Regions from separate parts of the Pelomonas baiyunensis genome, predicted to be linked through region 2. Evidence: predicted binding sites of a transcription regulator. Region 2 holds the regulator's gene; each other region holds the start of a gene.
The links. The regulator sigma-54, encoded in region 2, starts transcription at its own class of promoters, with help from an activator protein. The targets are predictions, from matches to a motif close to TGGCANGNAANCTGCTTT.
Positions count from the first base shown of each region.

Region 1: a site for sigma-54 is predicted at 3,658-3,675, ahead of ACG01O_RS09980 (PEP-CTERM sorting domain-containing protein). Genes of this name have one in related genera too.
Region 3: a site for sigma-54 is predicted at 1,950-1,967, ahead of glnA (type I glutamate--ammonia ligase). Genes of this name have one in related genera too.
Region 4: a site for sigma-54 is predicted at 2,618-2,635, ahead of ACG01O_RS11755 (pilin). Genes of this name have one in related genera too.

Region 1 is NZ_JBIGIB010000002.1:780,559-785,798, reverse strand. It holds gene ACG01O_RS09990 (S41 family peptidase) at 1-2,161, opposite strand, end outside; gene ACG01O_RS09985 (DedA family protein) at 2,225-2,872, opposite strand; gene ACG01O_RS09980 (PEP-CTERM sorting domain-containing protein) at 2,991-3,617, opposite strand; gene mutL (DNA mismatch repair endonuclease MutL) at 3,841-5,240, shown strand, end outside.
Region 2 is NZ_JBIGIB010000004.1:341,173-346,412, reverse strand. It holds gene ACG01O_RS15735 (AraC family transcriptional regulator) at 1-81, shown strand, start outside; gene ACG01O_RS15730 (methyl-accepting chemotaxis protein) at 131-1,672, opposite strand; gene ACG01O_RS15725 (hypothetical protein) at 1,763-2,311, opposite strand; gene ACG01O_RS15720 (RNA polymerase factor sigma-54) at 2,540-4,033, opposite strand; gene lptB (LPS export ABC transporter ATP-binding protein) at 4,286-5,071, opposite strand; gene lptA (lipopolysaccharide transport periplasmic protein LptA) at 5,071-5,240, opposite strand, start outside.
Region 3 is NZ_JBIGIB010000001.1:947,938-953,177, forward strand. It holds gene ACG01O_RS04240 (sterol desaturase family protein) at 1-249, shown strand, start outside; gene ACG01O_RS04245 (EI24 domain-containing protein) at 249-1,082, shown strand; gene ACG01O_RS04250 (competence/damage-inducible protein A) at 1,088-1,879, shown strand; gene glnA (type I glutamate--ammonia ligase) at 2,045-3,460, shown strand; gene ACG01O_RS04260 (hypothetical protein) at 3,557-4,051, shown strand; gene glnL (nitrogen regulation protein NR(II)) at 4,132-5,229, shown strand.
Region 4 is NZ_JBIGIB010000003.1:284,995-290,234, forward strand. It holds gene ACG01O_RS11745 (O-antigen ligase family protein) at 1-1,418, opposite strand, end outside; gene ACG01O_RS11750 (pilin) at 1,517-1,963, opposite strand; gene ACG01O_RS11755 (pilin) at 2,125-2,571, opposite strand; gene ACG01O_RS11760 (MBL fold metallo-hydrolase) at 2,867-3,652, opposite strand; gene ACG01O_RS11765 (FHA domain-containing protein) at 3,830-4,489, opposite strand; gene ACG01O_RS11770 (Stp1/IreP family PP2C-type Ser/Thr phosphatase) at 4,527-5,240, opposite strand, start outside.

The DNA.
Region 1 (5,240 bases), on a different contig from region 2:
CCCGCAGGTCGATGCGGGCGCGCAGGCCCGAAAGGTCCAGCACCTTGGTGTCGGCCTTGTCATTGGCGTCGCCCACCTCCAGCTTGCCGCCGGCCACGGTCAGCAGCAGCTTCTTGTGATCTTCGCTCAGCGAGTACTCGGCCACCCCGCTGCGCAGCAGCTTGGGCTTGCGCTCCTCGAAGTCGAACCGCCACAACTCTCCCGTTGCGCGGCGCTCGGCCTGCGGCGGCTCCACGCTGGCGCCGGGTTGCGGGCGCTGCAGGTAGAACAGTGCGCCGTCGGCACCGACGGCCAGCTCGGCGTAGTTGCGCTCGGCCACCGGCAGGGCCACCACGCGGTCGGCCAGGCCGTTCAGGTCGACGCGGATGGGCTTGACCGCCTCAGCCTTGGGCTTGTCGTCCTTCTTGTCATCCTTCTTGGCGTCGGCCTTCCCATCGGGTTTGGCGTCTGGCTTGCTGCCGCCCGGCTTGTCGTCCTTCTTCTCGTCCTTCTTGGCCTCTTCATCGCCCGCCTTGGGCGCGAGCGGCGATTTGCCGTCCGCCGCCAGCACCAGGGCGTACAGACCGGCGCGCTGGGGGCGCTCTTGCGTGGAGAGGTCCAGCCCCACGCGGCTCGGGCCGGCGTTGATGGACGCGGTGAAGAACAAATAGTCGCCCTTGGCCGAGAACACCGGGTTGCCGGCGTGGGTCAGCCCGTCGGTCACGGTGTGGTTGCGGCCCGTGGCCAGTTCGTGCAACACGATGCGGCCCATGTAGTTCTCACCCGAGGTGGTGAAGGCCAGCCAGCGGCTGTCCGGTGAGAACGACACGGCAAAGCCGTCACCGCCCAGGCGCCGAACGTCGGTGGACAGCTTCACGAGCTGCCCGCGCTGCGCCCCGGCCGCCAGGCCCAGGCGGTACAGGCTCAGGTGGTTGTCTTGCAGCACCAGCTGCTGCCCGTCGGGCGACCAGTCCAGCAAGGTGAAGTAGCCCGCCTCAGGCAGCAGGAAGCGCTCCTTCGCGCCCAGGCCGGTCTGGGCTTGCAGCACCAGTTCATGCCGCATACCCGGCGCATCGGAGATGTAGGCCACGCGCTGGCCATCGGGGCTCCACAGTGCATCTTTCTCACGCACGCCGGAGGTCTCGGTCAGGTTGCGCACGGTGCCGTCTTTCACCGGCACGGTGAACACCTCGCCCCGCGCGCTCACCACCACACGCTTGCCGGTGCTGGACAGGCGAGCCTGCGTCAACGCCTTGCCGGCATCGCGCCACTGCACGCGCGCTTGCGGGTCGGCGCCTGCCACCTGGATGTTCAGCACCTGGGGCTCGCCGCCGGCGAGGTCGATCTGCTTGATGCGGCCACCGGCTTCGTACACCAGCGTGCGGCCCACGGCGTCCACGCTGCGCACGTCCCACTGGGTCTCGCGGGTCAGTTGGCGCAGCGACTTGTTGGCGGGGTTGTAGGCAAACAGGTTGGCCGCGCCATCGTTGCGGTCGGAGATGAACACCACCTCGCCGGCCGCCCACACCGGCGCGGAGTCGGTCGCGTTCACGTGGGGAATCTGCTCCCAGGCTTGGCTGGCCATGTCCATGATCCACACCGGCGGGGTGGAGCCGCCCCGGCTCTGGCGCCAGCCGCTGGGGCCGGCGTAGGCCGCGTTGTAGGGGCGATAGGCCAGCTTCTTGCCGTCGGCCGACCACGCGCCCTCGAAGGCCACCGCCTTCATCACTTGCTTTTCCGCGCCGCCGTCCACGCTCACCTCAAAGAGCTGGTTGCTGCGGTTGTTCAACACCTCGCGGGGCGAGGCAAAGAGCACCCGCTTGCCGTCGGGGCTCCAGCCGCTGACGACATCGGCGCTCGGGTGCCAGGTCAGGCGCTTGGGCGCGCCGCCCTCCACGCCGATCACATAGACGTCGGTGTTGCCGTCGTAGGTGGCCGAGAACGCGATGCGCTGCCCGTCAGGCGAAAACCGCGGCGCGAATTCGCTGGCCGCATGGCTGGTGAGTCGGCGCGGGTTGGCGCCGTTGCGGTCGGCCAGCCACAGGTCACCACCGTACACAAAGGCCAGGCGGTCTTTGGACACGGCCGGCTGGCGCAGCATCAGGGTGGACTCAGCAGCGGCGGCGGTGCCGGCCGCCATCCAGGCGCAGGTCAGCGCCAAGGCGATGCGGGACAAGGTCATCGGGATCTCCGATCAGGTCGCGAAACCCGCGACTCTAGACCGCCCCCGCACACCGCCCGAAAGTCAGCCCGCGGTCTTCTTCAGCCGCCCCTTCAGGCTGCCGCCGATCACGATCAGCCCCGGGATGAGGATGATGGCCCAGATGATCTTGTCCAGATGCGCCTTCACCCACGGCACGTTGCCGAACACATAGCCGATCAATGTGATGCCACACACCCAAAGGGCACCGCCGCCGACGTCGTACATCGTGAACTTGCGCCGCGTCATCTGCGCCACCCCGGCCACGAACGGCGCAAACGTGCGCAGGAACGGCATGAACCGGGCCGCAACGATGGTGAAGCCACCGTGCTTCTCGTAAAACGCGTGTGCCTTGTCGAACGCCGCCTTGTTGAAGAAGCGCGAGTTCTCCCACTGGAACACCCGTGGCCCGAAGTACCGGCCGATCGTGTAGTTGCTCTGGTTGCCCAGAATCGCCGCCGCCGTCAGCAGCGCCATCGAGGTGCCCAGGTCCATCAAGCCCACGCCGCACATGGCGCCCACGACGAACAGCAGCGAGTCGCCGGGCAGAAACGGCATGACCACCACGCCGGTCTCCACAAAGATGATCACGAACAGCAGCGCGTACACCCAGGCGCCATAGCTCTGCACGAAGTCCGCCAAGTGGCGGTCGACGTGGAGGATGAAATCAAGAAGGAAGGGCAGGAAATCCATGGGGCGGGATTATTGAACTGCCACGTGACCAAAAATAATCCCCGCTGGCGCAGGGCCGGTGCGGGGATCAGGCAGCCCGTCAGGCGATCCGTACGCCTGACGTCGAACCGTCAAAAACTCAAGCGCTCTTGCGCTTGCGGGCTGCGCCCAAGCCCAACAGGGCCACGCCCACCAGCGCCACGCTGGCCGGTTCCGGCACGGAGTTGGCGTTGGCCACCAGGATGACCTTCTCCCAACCTTGGTCGTTGTTCAGGCCCGTGAAGGTGCCGGCACGCCACCCGCCGGAGTACCCCTGATGGGTGTGCCAGCACAGGCGCTGGGCCGCGTTGGTGCTCGCCGTGTCGCAAGAGTTGCGGCTGACGAGGTCACCACCGGCAGCGAAACCCCAGGACCAGTTGTTGTTGAAGTACCACTCGATACCGTTGGCGTTGTGGGTCACGTTGCCCGTGCCGGTGTTGAAGGTCACGTCGGCGTAGCTGGCAGCGCCCAACACTTCATAAACCGCGCTGCCGGTGCGGCGAGCGGCCAGCATCAGCGTGTCACCTTGGCAGCCCGACAACATGCCGGCCGTCGTCAGGCCCAAGGTGCCATAGGTGGCCGAGAAGCACTGGGTGAAGCCCCAGCCTGCGACCGTGGCAGCGGTCACGTTGTTTTGAACGCCCACCGGCACGAGCGTGGCGTGTGCCGACGTGCTGGCCAGAACGGTCATCGTGGCCACTGCGGCCGTCGCAAAAAGCTTCTTCATTGTTTTGAATCCTGAGGATGAGAAGAGGGAGCAGGCGCTTAACGCAATTCGCATGCCATGTCGTCCTACATCCGATGGATAAAGGCTCTCAGACAGTTCTGCCCATCCTCAACCCGAAGAATGAAAATTTCTCCGACACCCGCGAATCAGGGATGCATTCGGGTCGGCGCTCCCGTTCCCTGCCCACCCCCGTGCTTCGGGCGGCGACTCCTACAATTTCAGGATGCACGCCCCTTACCGCGCTGAGCCCGAGCAGCAGTCACCGGCCCCGCGCCCCATCCATGAACTCCCCGACGAACTGATCAGCCAGATCGCCGCGGGCGAGGTGGTGGAGCGGCCGGCTTCGGTGGTTCGGGAGTTGGTGGACAACGCGCTGGACGCGGGCGCCACGCACATCCAGGTGAAGTTGATGGGCGGTGGGGTGCGGTCCATCGTGGTGGAAGACGACGGCTGCGGCATTCCGGTGGCGCAGCTGCCTCTGGCGCTCAAGCGCCACGCCACCAGCAAGATCGCCAACCTGCACGACCTCGAATCGGTGGCGACCATGGGCTTCCGCGGTGAAGCGCTGGCGGCCATCGCCTCGGTGTCGGACATGGCCCTGGCCTCGCGCACCGCGGCGGACGCGCACGCGCACCGGCTGGACGCCCGCAGCGGCGAACTGCAACCGGCTGCGCGTGCCCGAGGCACCAGCGTCGAGGTGCGCGAGCTGTTCTTCTCGACGCCCGCACGCCGCAAGTTTTTGAAGACCGACGCCACCGAACTGGCCCACTGCGTTGAAGCCGTTCGGCGCCACGCGCTGGCCCGGCCGGATGTGGGCTTTGCCATCTGGCACGAAGGCAAGCTGGTCGACCAGTGGCGCGCTGCCTCGGTCGAGCAGCGCATCCGCGATGTGCTGGGCGACGACTTCGTGTCCGACAGCCGGGAGTTCGAACTGAGCATCGGGCCGATGGCCCTGACCGGCCGGGCCGGCCTGCCGGAAGCCGCGCGTTCGCGGGCAGACCAGCAGTACGTGTGGGTCAACGGCCGCTATGTGCGTGACAAGCTCATCAGCCACGCCATCCGCTCGGCCTATGAAGACGTGCTGCACGGCCACCGGCAGCCCAGCTACGTGCTGTTCATCGAGATTGCGCCCGAGCTGGTGGATGTGAACGTGCACCCTACCAAGATCGAAGTGCGCTTTCGAGACGGCCGCGCGTTACATCAAAGCGTGCGGCGCGCGTTTGTGGATGCGCTGGCCAAGTCCCAAAGCGCCACCGCGGCGGACGCAGCATCGCCGGCAGCGGCCTTGTCCGTGGCGTCGCCCTCACCCGCCCCGTGGACCTTGGGCGGCCCCGCTCCGCAAGCCGCTGAACCCCGCGCCGGCTATGCTCTCTTCACCCCGCCCGTGCCCCCGTCGGCTGAGCAGGTGCGCCTGTCGCTGGGCCAGCACGAAGCGCTCTGGGCGCCGCACAACCCCGGCTTGCCCACCCGCCCCGCCGGGAGCGCACCGGCATTCCAGCCAGCGGTTCAGCCAGCGCCCCCGGCCCCACTACCCGACCACGACTGGCCGCTGGGCCGCGCGATTGCGCAGATCCAGGGCGTGTACATCCTGGCCGAGAACGCCCAGGGCTTGGTGATCGTGGA
Region 2 (5,240 bases):
CGCGCCTTCCGGGCGCACACGGGCGAGTCGCCCCGGGCGTGGCGCAAGGCGGCGCTGGGGTCCAGCGCTGACGCGGCTTGACCCGCCACCGGCCGGCCTCCGGGCGAGACCCCGCCCGCCTCCCGCCGGCTCAGGCGTTGCGCAGGCGGAAGATGCCCACCGTGCCCACCAGCCGTTCGGCCTGCTGGCTGAGGCTGCCTGACGCCGCGGCGCTTTCTTCCACCAGCGCGGCGTTCTGCTGGGTCATCTGGTCCAGCTGCGTGACGGCCTCGTTGATCTGAGCCAGCCCGCGGGTCTGCTCCACCGTGGCCTGGCTGATCTCGTCGATCAGCCGGCTGACCTTCTGCACCTGCCCCACGATGTCCGTCATGGTGCTGCCGGCATCGGCCACCAGCGTGCTGCCGTTCTCGACGTTCTCCATGCTGGCGCCGATCAGCGACTTGATCTCGCGGGCGGCCTCGGCCGAGCGTTGCGCCAGGCTGCGCACCTCGCCGGCCACCACCGCGAAGCCGCGCCCCTGCTCGCCGGCCCGCGCGGCTTCCACCGCGGCGTTGAGCGCCAGGATGTTGGTCTGGAACGCAATGCCGTCGATGACGCCAATGATGTCGGTGATCTTGCGCGAGCTCTGCGAAATCGCCTGCATGGTGTCCACCACCCGGCTCACCACCTGGCCGCCGCGGTCGGCCGCGGTGCTGGCGTTGCGGGCCAGGTCGGACGCGCTCTGCGCCGTGTCGGCCGTGTTGCGCACCGTGGCGGTCAGCTCTTCCATGGACGAGGCGGTCTCCTCCAGGTTGGCAGCCTGCTGCTCGGTGCGCTGGCTCAGGTCGGTGTTGCCGGCGGCGATTTCCAGCGTGGCCGTCTGCATGGTGTCGGCCGCCGTGCGCACCTCCAGCATGATGCGGCTCAGGTCGGTGTTCACGGCGGCCAGCGCCTGCATGAGCCGCCCCACCTCGTCGCCCGACTGCATGCGGATCTCGCGCGACAAATCGCCCTCGGCGATGGACTGCGCCACCGACACCGCCTCCGCCAGCGGCCGCGTGATGCTGAGCTGGATGCGCCAGGCCACCACCGCGCCCACGGCCAGCGCCGCCAGGGACAGGCCGATGATCAACGCCACCGACGTGCGGTAGGCCGACGTGGCCGCAAGGTCGCGTTCGTGGGACGCGGCCTGGATGGTTTCGATCACCGCATCCAGCGCCTGCACGTGGGCCTGCTGGGCGGGGCGCAACTGGTCGCGCACCATGGCCGAGGCGCCGGCCATGTCGTCGTTCATGGTCAGGTCCACGATCTTCTCGATCAGGCCCTTCGTGCCGGCCAGCGCAGTCGCGGCGCGGGCCAGGGCAGCGCGGGCGGGCTCGTCCTGCACCATGCCGGCCAGCGTTTGCGCGGTCTTGTCGTAGTCCTGCCGCGCGGCCTTCATCAGGTCGAACTCCTTCTTCTTGAAGGCCATGTCGTCCTGCATGATGACGTCGCGGATCGTCACGCTCTGGTAGCGCGCCAGGTCACGCAACTTGCTGGCCAGGCGCTCGGGCGCCTCGCCGGTCACGGCGGCCAAGTCGGCCTTCAACGCGGCCAGGCGGCTCAGGGCCAACATGCTGTCAATGCCCAGCAGCGCCAGCACCAGGGCAAAGCCCAGCACTAGGCGTGGGCCCACTTTCAACGAGGTGAGCATCACGGCATCCTTTCCTCGGGAGGAATCTGTGCCGGCCACGCGAGCGGGCCGGATGGGGTCAGGGTCGGGCCGCGGCGCGGCCGGGGCGCCTTACTTGGCCGTCACGGCGCTGTGCAGCACGCCGATGGGCTTGCCGCCGTCCAGCACCGGGGCCGACAGCTGCACGCTGGGCACCTGGGTGGACGGGTCCGGCTTGACCTCTTCGGCCGCCCAGGCCTGGCCCTTGATGGCCTGTGCGAACACCGGGCGGGCCACGTTGTTCCAGATCAGCGGGCGCACGCTGGCCGCGACCAGATTGCCCTTGTGATCCCGCAGCACCAGCTTGTTGATGGTGTCGTCCTTGGCCTCCCAGTCGGCAATCTGCCGGCTGGTCTTGGTTTTGAGCAGCGTCTGGATGAAGGGATCGGTGTCTGGCAGGTCCACCCACTTGCCATTGCTCATGCCGGGGTCGCCCTTGGCATTGGCTTCCTTCACGGCGGCCACCATGGCCGGGTCGGCCGCCAGGGCCACGAGCTTGGCTTTGCTCTTGTCCACCTTGGCTTGCAGCTCGGCAGGCAGCGAGGCGGACGCCTGGATGCAGGTGAACAGGCCAGCGGCGGCGGCCAGCGCCAGCCAGGAGCGACGTGCGAGAACGGGCATCTTCAAACTCCCTGAATGATGGGTGCCAGAACGGGGTCGACGCCTCGGCTCGGACTTCACGCCGGACTGCTGGGGTTCCGAGGCGGTCTGCGAACGGTTCCGTCACAGGGACTAACCGCATCGCGAAGCGGAGTCTCCGCGCCTGCTCGGGTCAGCGCAAGCGCGGCGTTTGGCGCGCAACGGCGGGGTTCGGGAGTTTTTCTCGTTTGGGCCGCAGCCCGAGGCGGCTTACAGCGCCTTGCGCAGGTTCGCCGGGGCGATCTTCATGCCTTCGCGGTACTTGGCCACCGTGCGCCGCGCGCACTGGATGCCTTGTTCCTCCAGCATGGCGGCCAGCGCGCTGTCAGACAGCGGCTTCTTGGTGTCTTCCGCGGCCACGAACTGCTTGATCAACGCCCGCACGGCAGTGCTGGACGCCTCGCCGCCGGCTTCCGTGCTCAGGCCCGAACCGAAGAAGTACTTCAGCTCGAAGGTGCCCCAGGGCGTGGCCATGTACTTGGCGGTGGTGACGCGGGAGATCGTGCTTTCGTGCAGGCCGAGTTCGTCGGCAATCTCGCGCAGCACCAGCGGCTTCATGGCCAGCTCGCCGTGGGTGAAGAAGCCGCGCTGGCGCTCCACGATGGCGGTGCTGACGCGCAGGATGGTGTCGAAGCGCTGCTGGATGTTCTTGATGAACCAGCGCGCCTCCTGCAGCTGCCCGCCCAGCGGCGAGTTGCTGATGCCGCCGCGCGTGGCGCGCAGCGCGTTGGCGTAGAGCTCGTTGATGCGCAGCTTGGGCGCCACCTCGGGGTTGAGCATCACGCGGAACTCGCGCCCCACCTTGCGCACGATGACGTCCGGCACGATGGCCGCGGCCGCGCCTTGTGCAAAGCGCCGCCCGGGTTTGGGCTCGAGTTGCGTGATCAGCGCCTGCGCCTCGCGCAGCAGCGCTTCGTCGGCGCCGGTCTCGGCCATCAGCCGGCGCATGTCGCGCTTGGCCAGCAGTTCGAGATGACCCTTGCAGATCAGGATGGCAATCACCTGCGCCGGGCTCTTGGGCAGCGCGCGCAGCTGCAGCACCAGGCACTCGGACAAGTTGGCCGCGCCGATGCCCGCAGGCTCCAGGCTTTGCAGCAGCCGCAGCGCAAAGCGCAGGCGGTCCAGCAACTCCTCGCGCTCTTCCTCGTCCTCGGCAAAGCCGGCCGCGATGTCTTCCAGCGGGTCTTCGAGGTAGCCGTCTTCGTTGAGCGACTCGATCAGCAACTGCAGCACCGCGCGGTCTTCGGCCGACAGGTGGTGGCCGGCCAGTTGTTGCGCCAGGTGCTGGGCCAGCGTGAGTTCGGCCGACTCCTGGCTCTCGCGCTCGCCGTCGTCGTCGCCGCTGGCACTGCCGCTGCTGGAGGGCAGCTCGCGGATGCCGTCGAAGTCGTCGCGCTCGGTGCCGTTTTCCCAGTCGTCGCGCTCGGTGCCGCCGAAGTCGTCACCGCTGAGCTCGGCGGCTTCCGGCTCGCCGCCTTCGGGCGTGTTGTCGCTGCCGGTGCTGTCGGCCGGGGCGTTGGTGGCGAGTTCCGGCGTGCTGACGCTGAATTCCTCCTCCGTCTCCAGCAACGGGTTGCTGGCTAGCATCTGCTCCACTTCCTGGTGCAACTCCAGCGTGGACAGCTGCAGCAGCCGGATGGACTGTTGCAGCTGGGGGGTCAGCGCCAGGTGCTGACTGAGGCGGACCTGGAGGGTCTGCTTCATGGTGCAACGTCGCGATGAAGGTTTCGCGGGCCGAGCGCCGGGCCGCGCCCAAGCCGGCCCGCCAGGGCGATGTGCTTGCGGCTCCATGCCGCAAGCATCGCCGTCCCCTCGGGGGCTGAGGCTGGACACATGGCGCCCGGGGGGCGGCATGTGCCTGCCGAAGGGCCGCGACCCAGGGCGCGGCGCGGTCTGCAAGACCGGTCAGACTGGCCCGCGTTCAGCGGGGCAAGGCTGGACGAGGGGCTCATGGCGTCACATCTTGAAGTTTTCGCCGAGGTAGACCTTGCGCACGTCGGCGTTGGCCACGATCTCGTCGGGCATGCCTTCGGCCAGCACGGCCCCTTCGCTGATGATGTAGGCCCGGTCACAGATGCCCAGCGTCTCGCGGACGTTGTGGTCGGTGATCAGCACGCCGATGCCGCGCGCCTTCAGGAAGCCGATGATGCGCTGGATCTCCAGCACCGCGATCGGGTCCACGCCGGCGAAAGGCTCGTCCAGCAGGATGAAGCGCGGCTGGGTGGCCAGGGCGCGGGCGATTTCCACCCGTCGGCGCTCGCCGCCGGACAGGGCCGGGGCCGGGCTGTCGCGCAGGCTGTCGATGGACAGGTCGTGCAGCAGGCCATTCAGCAGTTCGTCGATGCGCGCCTTGGACAGCGGGCGGCCGGCGTCGTCTTGCTGCAACTCCAGCACCGCGCGGATGTTTTGCTCCACCGTGAGCTTGCGGAAGATGGACGCTTCCTGCGGCAGGTAGGACAGGCCCAGGCGCGCGCGTTGGTGGATGGGCAGGCGCTGCACTTCGGCGCCGTCGATGCGAATGACGCCGGCGTCCGAGCGCACCAGGCCCACGATCATGTAGAAGCTGGTCGTCTTGCCGGCGCCGTTGGGGCCGAGCAGGCCCACCACCTCGCCGCAGTCCACGCGCACGTGCACGTCTTTCACCACGCGGCGCACGCCGTAGCTCTTGGCCAGGCCTTCGGCCTCCAGGCGGCTGCCGCAGGCCGCGGCGGTGTTCGCGGGGCTGACCGCTGCCGCGCTCATCACGAGGGCTTGCCCGGTTGCAGCGTGGTGGACGGCTTCAGCGGCAGGCTGGCCGGCGGGGCCGACGCGGCGTCGTCGCCCGGCTGCACGCGCGGCATCATGACGATGCGGGTGCGGCCGTTCGGGTTGGGCGAGGTGCTGCCGCCTTCCAGCGTGAACACTTCGGTGC
Region 3 (5,240 bases), on a different contig from region 2:
CACCACAGCATCGGCATCGGCCATGAAAGCGCTGGCCGGGGCACGCTGGGCGGCCACAACTTTGGCGTGCTGCTGCCGGTGTGGGATGTGCTGTTCCGCACCGCCAACTTCTCGCCCCGTTTCGACCCCACCGGCGTGCGAGACCAACTGCCCGAAGAGGGCGGACGCGACTACGGGCGCGGCTTCTGGCGCCAGCAGTGGCTGGGCCTGCAGCGTCTGATTTCTGTTTTCCGAGGAAAGCCCGCCTGATGCAAGGCCTGATCGATTCCTTCTGGCGCGCGGCGGCCTACTGCCTGCATCCGCGCGTCATCGCGCTGTCGCTGCTGCCGCTGGTGATTGGCGGCGTGCTGGTGTTTGGCTTCATGTACTTCTTCTGGGAAGCGTCGGTGGCGAGCGTGCGCGCCACGCTGGAGAACTGGCGCCTGGTGGAGAGCCTGCTGCAGTGGCTGGACACCTTCGGTTTGCAGGAGTTCCGCAGCGCGCTGGCCGCCATCGTGGTGCTGGCGGGCGTGCTGCCGGTGGTGCTGCTGCTGAGTCTGCTGCTGGTGGCGCTGTGCATGACGCCGGCCATCGTCGGCCTGGTGGCCCAACGCCGCTTCCCGCTGCTCGAGAAGAAGCGCGGCGGCTCGCTCGTGCAAAGCGCGCTGGCGTCGCTGGGCGCCACGCTGCTGGCGCTGCTGCTGCTGGCGCTGTCCATGCCGCTGTGGCTGATTCCGCCGCTGGTGATGGTGCTGCCGCCGTTGATCTGGGGCTGGCTCACGTACCGGGTGTTCGGGTTTGATGTGCTGGCCGAGCACGCCTCGCGCGACGAGCGGCTGGCGCTGATGCGCGAGCACCGCGCCCCCATGCTGGCCATGGGCGTGTTCAGCGGCTACCTCGGGGCGGTGCCGTCGCTCTTGTGGGCGCTGCTGGGCGTCACCGGCATCATCTTTGCCCCCTTTGTGGTGCTGGTGGCCATTTGGCTCTACACCCTGGTGTTCGCCTTCTCCACGGCCTGGTTCGCGCATTACGCGCTGGCCGCCCTGCAGGCCCGCCGCGGGGCGGAGCCTGTGGCCGAGTCGGCCCTTGTTTTGGAAAGTTGAACCTCATGCAAGTCGGTCTGATCATCATTGGCGACGAGATCCTGTCGGGCAAGCGGCGCGACTCGCACATGGCCAAGTTCATCGAGCTGCTGTCGGAGCGCGGCATGCAGCTGTCCTGGGTGCAGTACCTGGGCGATGACCGCGAGCGCCTCACCGAGCGGCTGCGCGAGGCCTTTGCCAGTGGCGACCTGGTGGTGAGCTGCGGCGGCATCGGCGCCACGCCGGACGACCACACCCGCCAGTCCGCCGCGTTGGCGCTGGGCCGGCCGCTGGCGCTGCACCCCGAGGCGCGCGAACTCATCTGGCAGCGCATCCAGCAAATGGCGGCCGAACAAGGCAAGGCCGTCACGGCGGACGAGCCGGACAGCCTGCGGCGCTTCGAGATGGGTGTGTTCCCTGAAGGCGCCAGCATCATTCCCAACCCGTACAACAAGATCCCGGGCTTCTTCGTCGGGCATGTGCACTTCGTGCCGGGCTTCCCGGTGATGGCGCACCCCATGATGTCCTGGGTGCTGGATCGCTACCCTCAATTGCACCGCGCGGTGCAGGTGCTGGAGCGGTCGCTCATCGTGCAAGGCGCGATGGAGGCCAGCCTCACGCCGCTGATGGAAGCGCTGGAGGCCCAGTTCCCGGGCATCAAGGTGTTCAGCCTGCCCAGCGTCGACCACCCGCAGTGGGGCCGCTGCATCGAACTGGGCGTCAAAGGTGACGCCGAGCAACTGCTGCCCGCCTACGATGCACTGAAACAGGGCGTGATCCACTTTGGTGCATCGATCAGCACTGAGCTGGTGCGATAGTTCTGGCCCCGTAACCGACGTCACACCATAATTCCCAGCAGCAGCGGGCGACGATCCATGTCGGTGCATCTGGCACACAACCTGCTTTAATTTTTCTCGTGGCTGCTGGCGCGCGAGCGCTGGCGGCAGCATCCCACCCCTGTCCGATTCCGCTAGGAGCTTTTGATGGCCAAGACCGTCGCCGATGTGATGAACATGGTGAAGGAGAACGAAGTCAAGTTCGTTGACTTCCGCTTCACTGATACCCGTGGCAAGGAGCAGCACGTCTCCGTGCCGGTGTCCGCTTTTGACGAAGACAAGTTCACGTCGGGCCACGCCTTCGACGGCTCGTCCATCGCCGGCTGGAAGGGCATCGAAGCCTCGGACATGCTGCTGATGCCGGACCCGAACACGGCCAACATCGACCCGTTCTTCGAAGAGCCGACCCTGATCCTGACCTGCGACGTGGTCGACCCCGCCGACGGCAAGGCCTACGAGCGCGATCCGCGTTCCCTGGCCAAGCGCGCCGAGGCGTACCTGAAGTCGTCGGGTCTGGGTGACACCGCCTACTTCGGTCCGGAACCCGAGTTCTTCATCTTCGACAGCGTGCGCTGGGGCAATGAAATGTCCGGCTCGTTCTTCAAGATCGAGTCCGAAGAAGGCGCTTGGAACTCGTCCAAGGAATACGAGCACGGCAACTCCGGCTACCGTCCCACCGTCAAGGGCGGCTACTTCCCCGTGCCCCCGGTCGACAGCGGCCAGGACATGCGCTCGGAGATGTGCCTGATCCTCGAACAGATGGGCATCCCGGTCGAAGTGCACCACCACGAAGTGGCCAACGCCGGTCAGATGGAAATCGGCACCAAGTTCAGCTCGCTGGTGCAGCGCGCTGACTGGACTCAGCTGCAAAAGTACATCGTCCAGAACGTGGCGCACGCCTACGGCAAGACGGCCACCTTCATGCCCAAGCCGCTCGTCGGCGACAACGGCAGCGGCATGCACGTTCACCAGTCCGTCTGGAAGGACGGCAAGAACCTGTTCGCCGGTGACGGCTACGCCGGCCTGAGCGATTTCGCCCTGTACTACATCGGCGGCATCATCAAGCACGCTCGCGCGCTGAACGCCATCACCAACCCGGGTACGAACTCGTACAAGCGTCTGGTGCCGGGCTTCGAAGCCCCGGTGAAGCTGGCCTACTCGGCCAAGAACCGCTCGGCCTCTATCCGCATTCCGTACGTGGCCAACCCCAAGGGCCGTCGCGTGGAAGCCCGCTTCCCGGATCCTTCCGCCAACCCGTACCTGTGCTTCGCAGCACTGCTGATGGCCGGTCTGGACGGCGTGGAAAACAAGATCCATCCGGGCGAAGCCGCCACGAAGGACCTGTACCACCTGCCGCCGGAAGAAGACGCGAAGATCCCGACCGTCTGCCACAGCCTGGACCAGGCTCTGGAGTACCTGGACAAGGACCGCGCGTTCCTGACCAAGGGTGGCGTGTTCACCGATGCGTACATCGATGCCTACATCGACCTGAAGATGCAGGAAGTGACCCGCTTCCGCATGGCCACGCACCCGGTCGAATTCGACATGTACTACGCCCTGTGATGAACGCAGGCAGCCATCCCGCTGCCTGGTCATCCCTGGAGAGGGGCCGCCCGTGCGGCCCCTTTTTCATTGCAGTGTCTGAGCCACAATGCCGCCATGCTGAATCGACTGCTGGCACCGCTGATTCTTCTGGCCAGCCTGGGCGCCCAGGCCCAGGGCCCGGTGTATCGCTGCCCGGGGCCACCGGTGCTGTACACCGACGCGCTGTCCGCCAAGGAAGCCAGCGAGAAGGGTTGCCGCACCATCGAGGGCACGCCCATCACGGTGGTGCAGGGTGCCAAACCCCGGCCGGGTGCAGCCCCCGCGCCCGATGGCCCGCGGGCCGGTGCCAATGACAACCGCGTCGACGCCGGCCAGCAGCGCGTGCGCGACGACGAGCGCCGTCGCGTGCTGCAAACCGAGCTGCGCCAGGCCGAAGAGCGCCTGTCCAGCGCGCAGCGCGAATTCAACAACGGCCAGGGCGAGCGCCGCGGCGACGAGCGCAACTACCAGAAGTACCTGGACCGCATGGGCGAGCTCAAGGACAACATCGCCCGCTACGAGGCCGACGTGCAGGCGCTCAAGCGCGAGATCGCCAAGCTGCCGTCCTGACGCTGCCGTCTCGGGACGCCGCCGTGCCGGCCGTCCCTGCGGGCGCCGTGCGCCCCTTTTCGATGGATTCGAGGCTTTTCATGCCTGATGCTTCACTCGTGCCCGCCGAATTCGCGGGCCTGGACCTGCTGGCCACCATGGTGGTGGTGGTGGGTGCCCAGGGCGACTGCCGCTTCGCCAACACTGCGTTCGAGAACGTGATGCGCGTGTCGCGCCGTGCAGTGCAAAAGGCGCAGCTGCCGGATTGGTTTGACGACGCGCAGCGCCTGACCGAAACCCTCGCCGGTGTGGCCGCCAACCAGTACTCCAGCAGCCGTTTCGACGCGCTGCTGCGCCGCGGCGCCTGGGCGCCGGAAGACGGGTTGCCGGTGCACGTCATCGTGTCGCAGATGGATGCGGCACCCGACGGCGCGCCCCGCGTGCTGGTGGAACTGATTGAAATCGCGCAGCAGGCACGCCAGGGCCGCGACGAGCGCAACCTCGATCAAGTGCAGGCCACCAAGGAGCTCACGCGCAACCTCGCGCACGAGATCAAGAACCCGCTGGGCGGCATTCGCGGCGCGGCCCAGTTGCTGGCGCTGGAGTTGCAGGACGGCAGCGCCGAGCTCACCGAGTACACGCAGGTCATCGTGCACGAGGTGGACCGCCTGCAAAGCCTGGTGGACCGCCTGCTGGCCCCGCACCGCAAGGCGCAGGTGGTGGGCGACGTCAACATCCACGAAATCTGCGAACGGGTTCGCTCCTTGGTGCTCATTGAGCACCCCAAGGGCCTCATCATCCAGCGCGATTACGACACCTCGTTGCCCGACTTCCGCGGCGACCGCGAGCAGCTCATCCAGATGGTGCTGAACATCGTTCAGAACGCCGCTCAAGTGTTGAGTTCGCGGATTGCAGCGGGCGACGCGCAGATCGTGCTGCGCACGCGGGTGGCTCGACAGGTCACCATCGGTAAGCAGCGCTGGCGCTTGGCACTGGAATTGCATATCGAGGACAACGGTCCCGGCGTCCCCGCCGAGATCCGGGATCGCATCTTCTTCCCCCTGGTCTCCGGGCGGGATGGCGGCTCGGGGCTCGGACTCACGCTTGCGCAGACGATCGCCCAGCAACACCAGGGCATGATCGATTGCGAAAGCGAGCCGGGCCTGACGAACTTTCGAATCACGCTGCCGTTGCCCTGAGCCCACGAGGT
Region 4 (5,240 bases), on a different contig from region 2:
CCGATCTGCCCATGCGACCAAAAGCGCGGGCGTGGCCCATCGCCAGGGAAGGCGCGTTTCACGTCTTGGAGGTGCTCGGGCAGGCGGATCAGTTCCGGCAGCGTCTGCACGAGCAGCGCGCCCGTCAGCAGCAAAGGCAGCCCATGCCAGCGGCGCACGGCTGGTGTCGGGGCGGTGGCGGTTTCGGTGGTGGTTTCGGGGGCGGAGGTCACCCACCAAGCCCAGCTGAAGCCGATCAATGCGGCCAGCCAGGTCTGGCTCACGGGCATCACCCACAGGCCGGAGAACCAGCTGTCCACGAACACGCAGGCCCAGGCGGCCAGCACGGCAGCGCCCAGCGTTGCAGGCTGGCCCGCCGAACTGCGCTGACGGCGCCAGGCCGCCCGAGCCAACATCGCCAGCAACAGCGCGGCGAGCAGCGTGGCGGGCCAACCCCATTCCGCCAGCCATTGCAGCGGTTCGTTGTGGGGGTGTGCCGCCTTGGGATGGTTGCCCATGGCGTAGTGCATGGGTCCCGCGCCCAGCCAGGGCGATCCGATGGCCATGTCCCACGCGCGAATCCAGAGGCTGAAGCGGGAGTGGTCGCTGGCCAGTTCCACCGGGCCGGCGTCTCGGGCCAAGCCGGCGGCTTGGGCGAGTCCGCCGGACCACCCCTGAAGCAGCGCGGACAGCACGGCACCGAGGGCCAGGCTGCCGCCCAACACCCCCAGGTTCGGGCGCGCATTGGCCTGACCGCGGCGCCAGCACAGGCCCCACACCAACAGTGCGGCGGCCAAGCCGAACAGGCTGCCCCGGCCGAGGGTGATCCACAGCAGCGTGGCACTGGCCACCAGGCCTGCGCCGGTCAGCAGGCGCCCGAGCGCACTGCGGAACTGCAGCACCCCAAACGCAGCCAGCGGCAGGGCGACCGTCTGCACATGGTTGAGGTAGCGCCGGTTGGCAAAGCCCGGCAGCGGCATGTCGGCCGCGATCGGCAGGCCTTCGGTGGCACCCAGCACCGCCATGCCCAACACCGGCACGGCGTACACCGCCACGGCCAGCGCGGCCACCTTGGGCAGCAGTTCCAGCGTCTGCCGGCCTTGAGACGCCAGCACCGCGCCCACGGCCAGCAGGCTGGCGAGGTTCAGCACCTCGCGCAACCCCATCGCCGGATTGGCCGCCAGCGCGCTGGACAGCACGCCCAGCGCCGCCAAGGCCGCTGCCCCCCAGGCCATGCGCGAGGACAACGCCGGCACCGGGGCCTGCAGGGCCACCGCAGCCAGCAGCGGCATGCACAACAGTTGCAGCACCCGGGCCCCGTCGTAGGCCAGCAGTCCGGGCGTGACCACCGGCAGGAGCAACGGCACGCCCAGCAGGTAGGCCGCCATCAGGGCCAGCAGGGGTGATGGCAATCGAGACGGCGCGGCGTGTGGGGGCATGGGTACGTGGCGGCTGTCGCTGGGGTGGGTGCCGGGGTGGGTGCTGGGCGCGAAAAGCACAAAGGGCCCGAAGGCCCTTTGCGTCAGCTGAATCTAGATCAGGTGAACGACTTGGTCAGCGAATCACGCGTGGCTTGTGGGATCGTGCCGGTGAAGGTGGCAACAAACTTGATGCGAGCCGGGTCGGTCAGGTCAGGCGTCAGGACGATGGTGCTGGCGCCGCTGTTGCCCATGGCGTTGGCGGGAATGTTGGCGGTGATGGCGCCGTTGCTGACGGCCACCGACGTGATCAGCGGGGTGGTCATGGAAGCCGGGATGCCGTTGGTGCTCAGATTGCAACCCGTGTTGGTGCCGGTTTCCTGCGTGCAGATGGCCACAGCCTTGACGTAAGCGCCCAGGCTCGTCACAACGGACGCGGCCTTGGACTTCGAGGTGTAGTCGCGGTACTGCGGAATCGCCACGGCAGCCAGGATGCCGATGATGGCTACGACGATCATCAGTTCGATCAGGGTGAAGCCTTGTTGAGCACGGGTGCGCAGATTCATCGTTCAACTCCAGAAAATGTGGCGACGGGATTCAAGGGGAAGGGGAAGCGCTCGGCCCGGTGATGGGGCGCTGCATTCCCATCGGGAGCCGCGTCGGGTTGACTGGGCTCTCACAAAAGGACAAGGGCCCGAAGGCCCTTGCGCTTGGATCGAGAGATCGATCAGGTGAACGACTTGGTCAGGGAGTCCTGGGTCGCTTGCGGGATCGTGCCGGTGAAGGTGGCAACAAACTTGATGCGAGCCGGGTCGGTCAGGTCAGGCGTCAGGACGATGGTGCTGGCGCCGCTGTTGCCCATGGCGTTGGCAGGAATGTTGGCGGTGATGGCGCCGTTGCTGACGGCCACCGACGTGATCAGCGGGGTGGTCATGGAAGCCGGGATGCCGTTGGTGCTCAGATTGCAACCCGTGTTGGTGCCAGTTTCCTGCGTGCAGATGGCGACGGCCTTGGTGTAAGCGCCCAAGCTGGTCACGACGGACGCGGCCTTGGACTTCGAGGTGTAGTCGCGGTACTGCGGAATCGCCACAGCAGCCAGGATGCCGATGATGGCCACGACGATCATCAGTTCGATCAGGGTGAAGCCTTGTTGGGCGCGTGCTTTCAGGTTCATGTCAGTACTCCAGCAAAGTGAGTGGTGGGTGGGAACACGCTCCTTGAATGCAGGGGGCGTGCCAGCTTTTTGGACGAGGTCAGCCGTGGAAAAGCACACGGATTCCGGGCCAGTTGGCGGGTGGACTGACAAAAAGCGTCACATCGGGGCTGACGCGTTCTGTCAGCGGTCGGCCAGCTGCCGAAAAACGTCAGCCGGGATGGTGGGCATCTGTTGCTGGATGTGACAAAAACAAAGGCGCCCGAACGGGCGCCTGGTGGGGCAAACGGCGGGCCAGAGCGGCCGGTGTCCAGGTTCACAGGGCCATGCAGTCGCCCGCGTTCAGGGCCGTGATGCAGTGCGGGCTTTGCAGTGCAGCGACGCCTTGCATGACGGCCTCCACTTCGCCCGGCTTGATGTGCGTGATGCGAACGTCCACGCTGCCGCCCAGCTGGGCGAGTTCGTGGCCCAGCTCTTTGGGGCAGAGGTGTTGGCTGACCTGGGCGAGCCGCTCTTCTTCGTCGCTGAAGGCGGTTTCGATCACCAGGTGCGACAGGCGCAGTTGCGCCAGGCGTTGCCACAGGGCCGGGTTGGGGCCGGTGTCACCGGTGTAGACCCAGTGGGCATGGCCGCGGTCGGGGCCGGCATCGACCGCAAAGCCGACGGCCGGCACGGTGTGGGCGGCGGGCAGCACTTCGATGACGCGGCCATCGAGGTTCAGGCGGTCGCCGGTGCGGAATTCATGCAGCGACAACACCGGGGCCTCGCGCGTGGGCAAAGCGGTGAAGTCGGGCCAGATCACGCCGTTGAAGATGTTGTCGCGCAGCGCCGCCAAGGTGTCGGGCAGGCCGTGCACCTGGATGGGCGGGCGGCGGGCGGCGGAGCGGATGCGCAGCACGGCGTCGGCCAGCAGCGGGATGCCCAGCACGTGGTCCAGGTGCGAGTGGCTGAGCAGGATGTGGTCGATGCGGGCCAGGGCGTCCAGGGGCAGATCGCCCACGCCGGTGCCGGCGTCGATGAGCACATCGTCGTCCAGCAGGAAGGCGGTGGTCTTGTAGCCGGCGGCGATGGCGCCGGAGCAGCCCAGGACGCGGATGTTCATGCGAAGCGTGGCTCGATGTGGGCCCACGCGAGGCGCGGGGCGGAGCCAAGAATGTACGCAGGGCCGGAGGCCGCTGACCGGTCGGATTACCGGGTTGGACCTGTCGTGTGCGTGAGGATGTCACACGGGCGGCAGCGCGCCCGCAGGTGCCCAGGGCGGTGCCGGCGGCGCGGGTTGTCAGCCCTGGATGAATTGCATCTGCGTGCCGGCCAACTCGATCAGGTCGCCGGTGCGCAGTGCAATCGATTCGCCGGTCAACGGGATGCCGTTGACGCTCGGGCGGTGCGTGCCTTCCACGTGGGCAAACACGTAGCCCGTGGGGCGCTTGGTGATGGAGGCAACCTGCACGCCGGGCTTGCCCAGCGTGGTGACGACCTTGGTCAGCGCCACTTCGCGGCCGGCCGCAGCGCCGGTCAGCACCTTGATGGAGGCCGGGCCGATGGTGGCCGCACCCAGGGCGCCGTACGACGACGTGACCCCGACCGCCGGGCTGACGCTGGGCGGCGTGCTGCCCGGCTTCAGGATCATGGTCTTTTCGTAGTCGCCGCCATCGCTCAGCAGGAACTTGATCTTGTACTTGCCGATCTCGACCGTGTCGTTGTCGGCCAGCAGCTGTTTCTTGATCGCCTTGCCGTTGATGTAGGTGCCGTTGGTGGAGTTCAGGTCTTCAATGAAGACGTCGGCGCCCACCATTTGCAGCACGGCGTGCTCGCCACTGACGGCCAGGTTGTCGATGACGATGTCGTTGTACGGCCGCCGACCCAGCGTGGTCTTGTCTTTCGTGATCTGGACGTCCTTGATCACGACGCCGTCGAGCGAAACCACCAGTTTGCCCATGTATGACCTCAAGTTCTGTTGTGCGTGCCGCGACTTTTCAGGTAGCTGAATCTTTGCCAGCCCGGCGACCGAACGGCCACCAGCTGCGGCTTTCGGTGCGCTGGCGGCCCTCATGCCGGGCAAGAATGATGGCGATGTTATCGCGGCCGCCGTGGTCATTGGCCGCGTTGATCAGTGCATGAGCGGCCTGGGGCAGGGCCTGATTGCCATGCAGGAGGTTCGCCATGCTGTCGTCGTCCAGCATGTCCGACAGGCCGTCCGAGCACATCAGGTAGGTGTCGCCGGGCTGGACTTCGTGCAGATGCGTCTCCATGAGCACCGTGTCTTCCACGCCCACGGCGCGGGTGACGAGGTTCTTGTTGCTGGAGAACGCGGCCTCTTCCACGGTCAGCAGGCCGGCGTCGATCTGCTCCTGCAGCAGCGAGTGGTCACGCGTGATCTGCATGAGCCGGCCGCCCCGGTAGCGGTAGGCGCGCGAGTCACCCACATGGCCCAGCAGCAGGCCTTCCGGGCGGAAGACGCCCAGCACGAGCGTGGTGCCCATGCCGGCGTAGCGGGGGTTGGTGTTGGCCGAGTTGAAGATGGCGCGGTTGGCGTTGTCCACGCAGATGTCCATCGCCCGCTTGACTTCCGCCGCGCGCGCCTCGCGGCCGCCGTCCTTCAGCCAACGGCCCAATTCCGTGCACACGAAGCTGGTGAGCATCTGGCTGGCCACCTCGCCGGCGTTGTAGCCGCCCATGCCGTCGGCCAG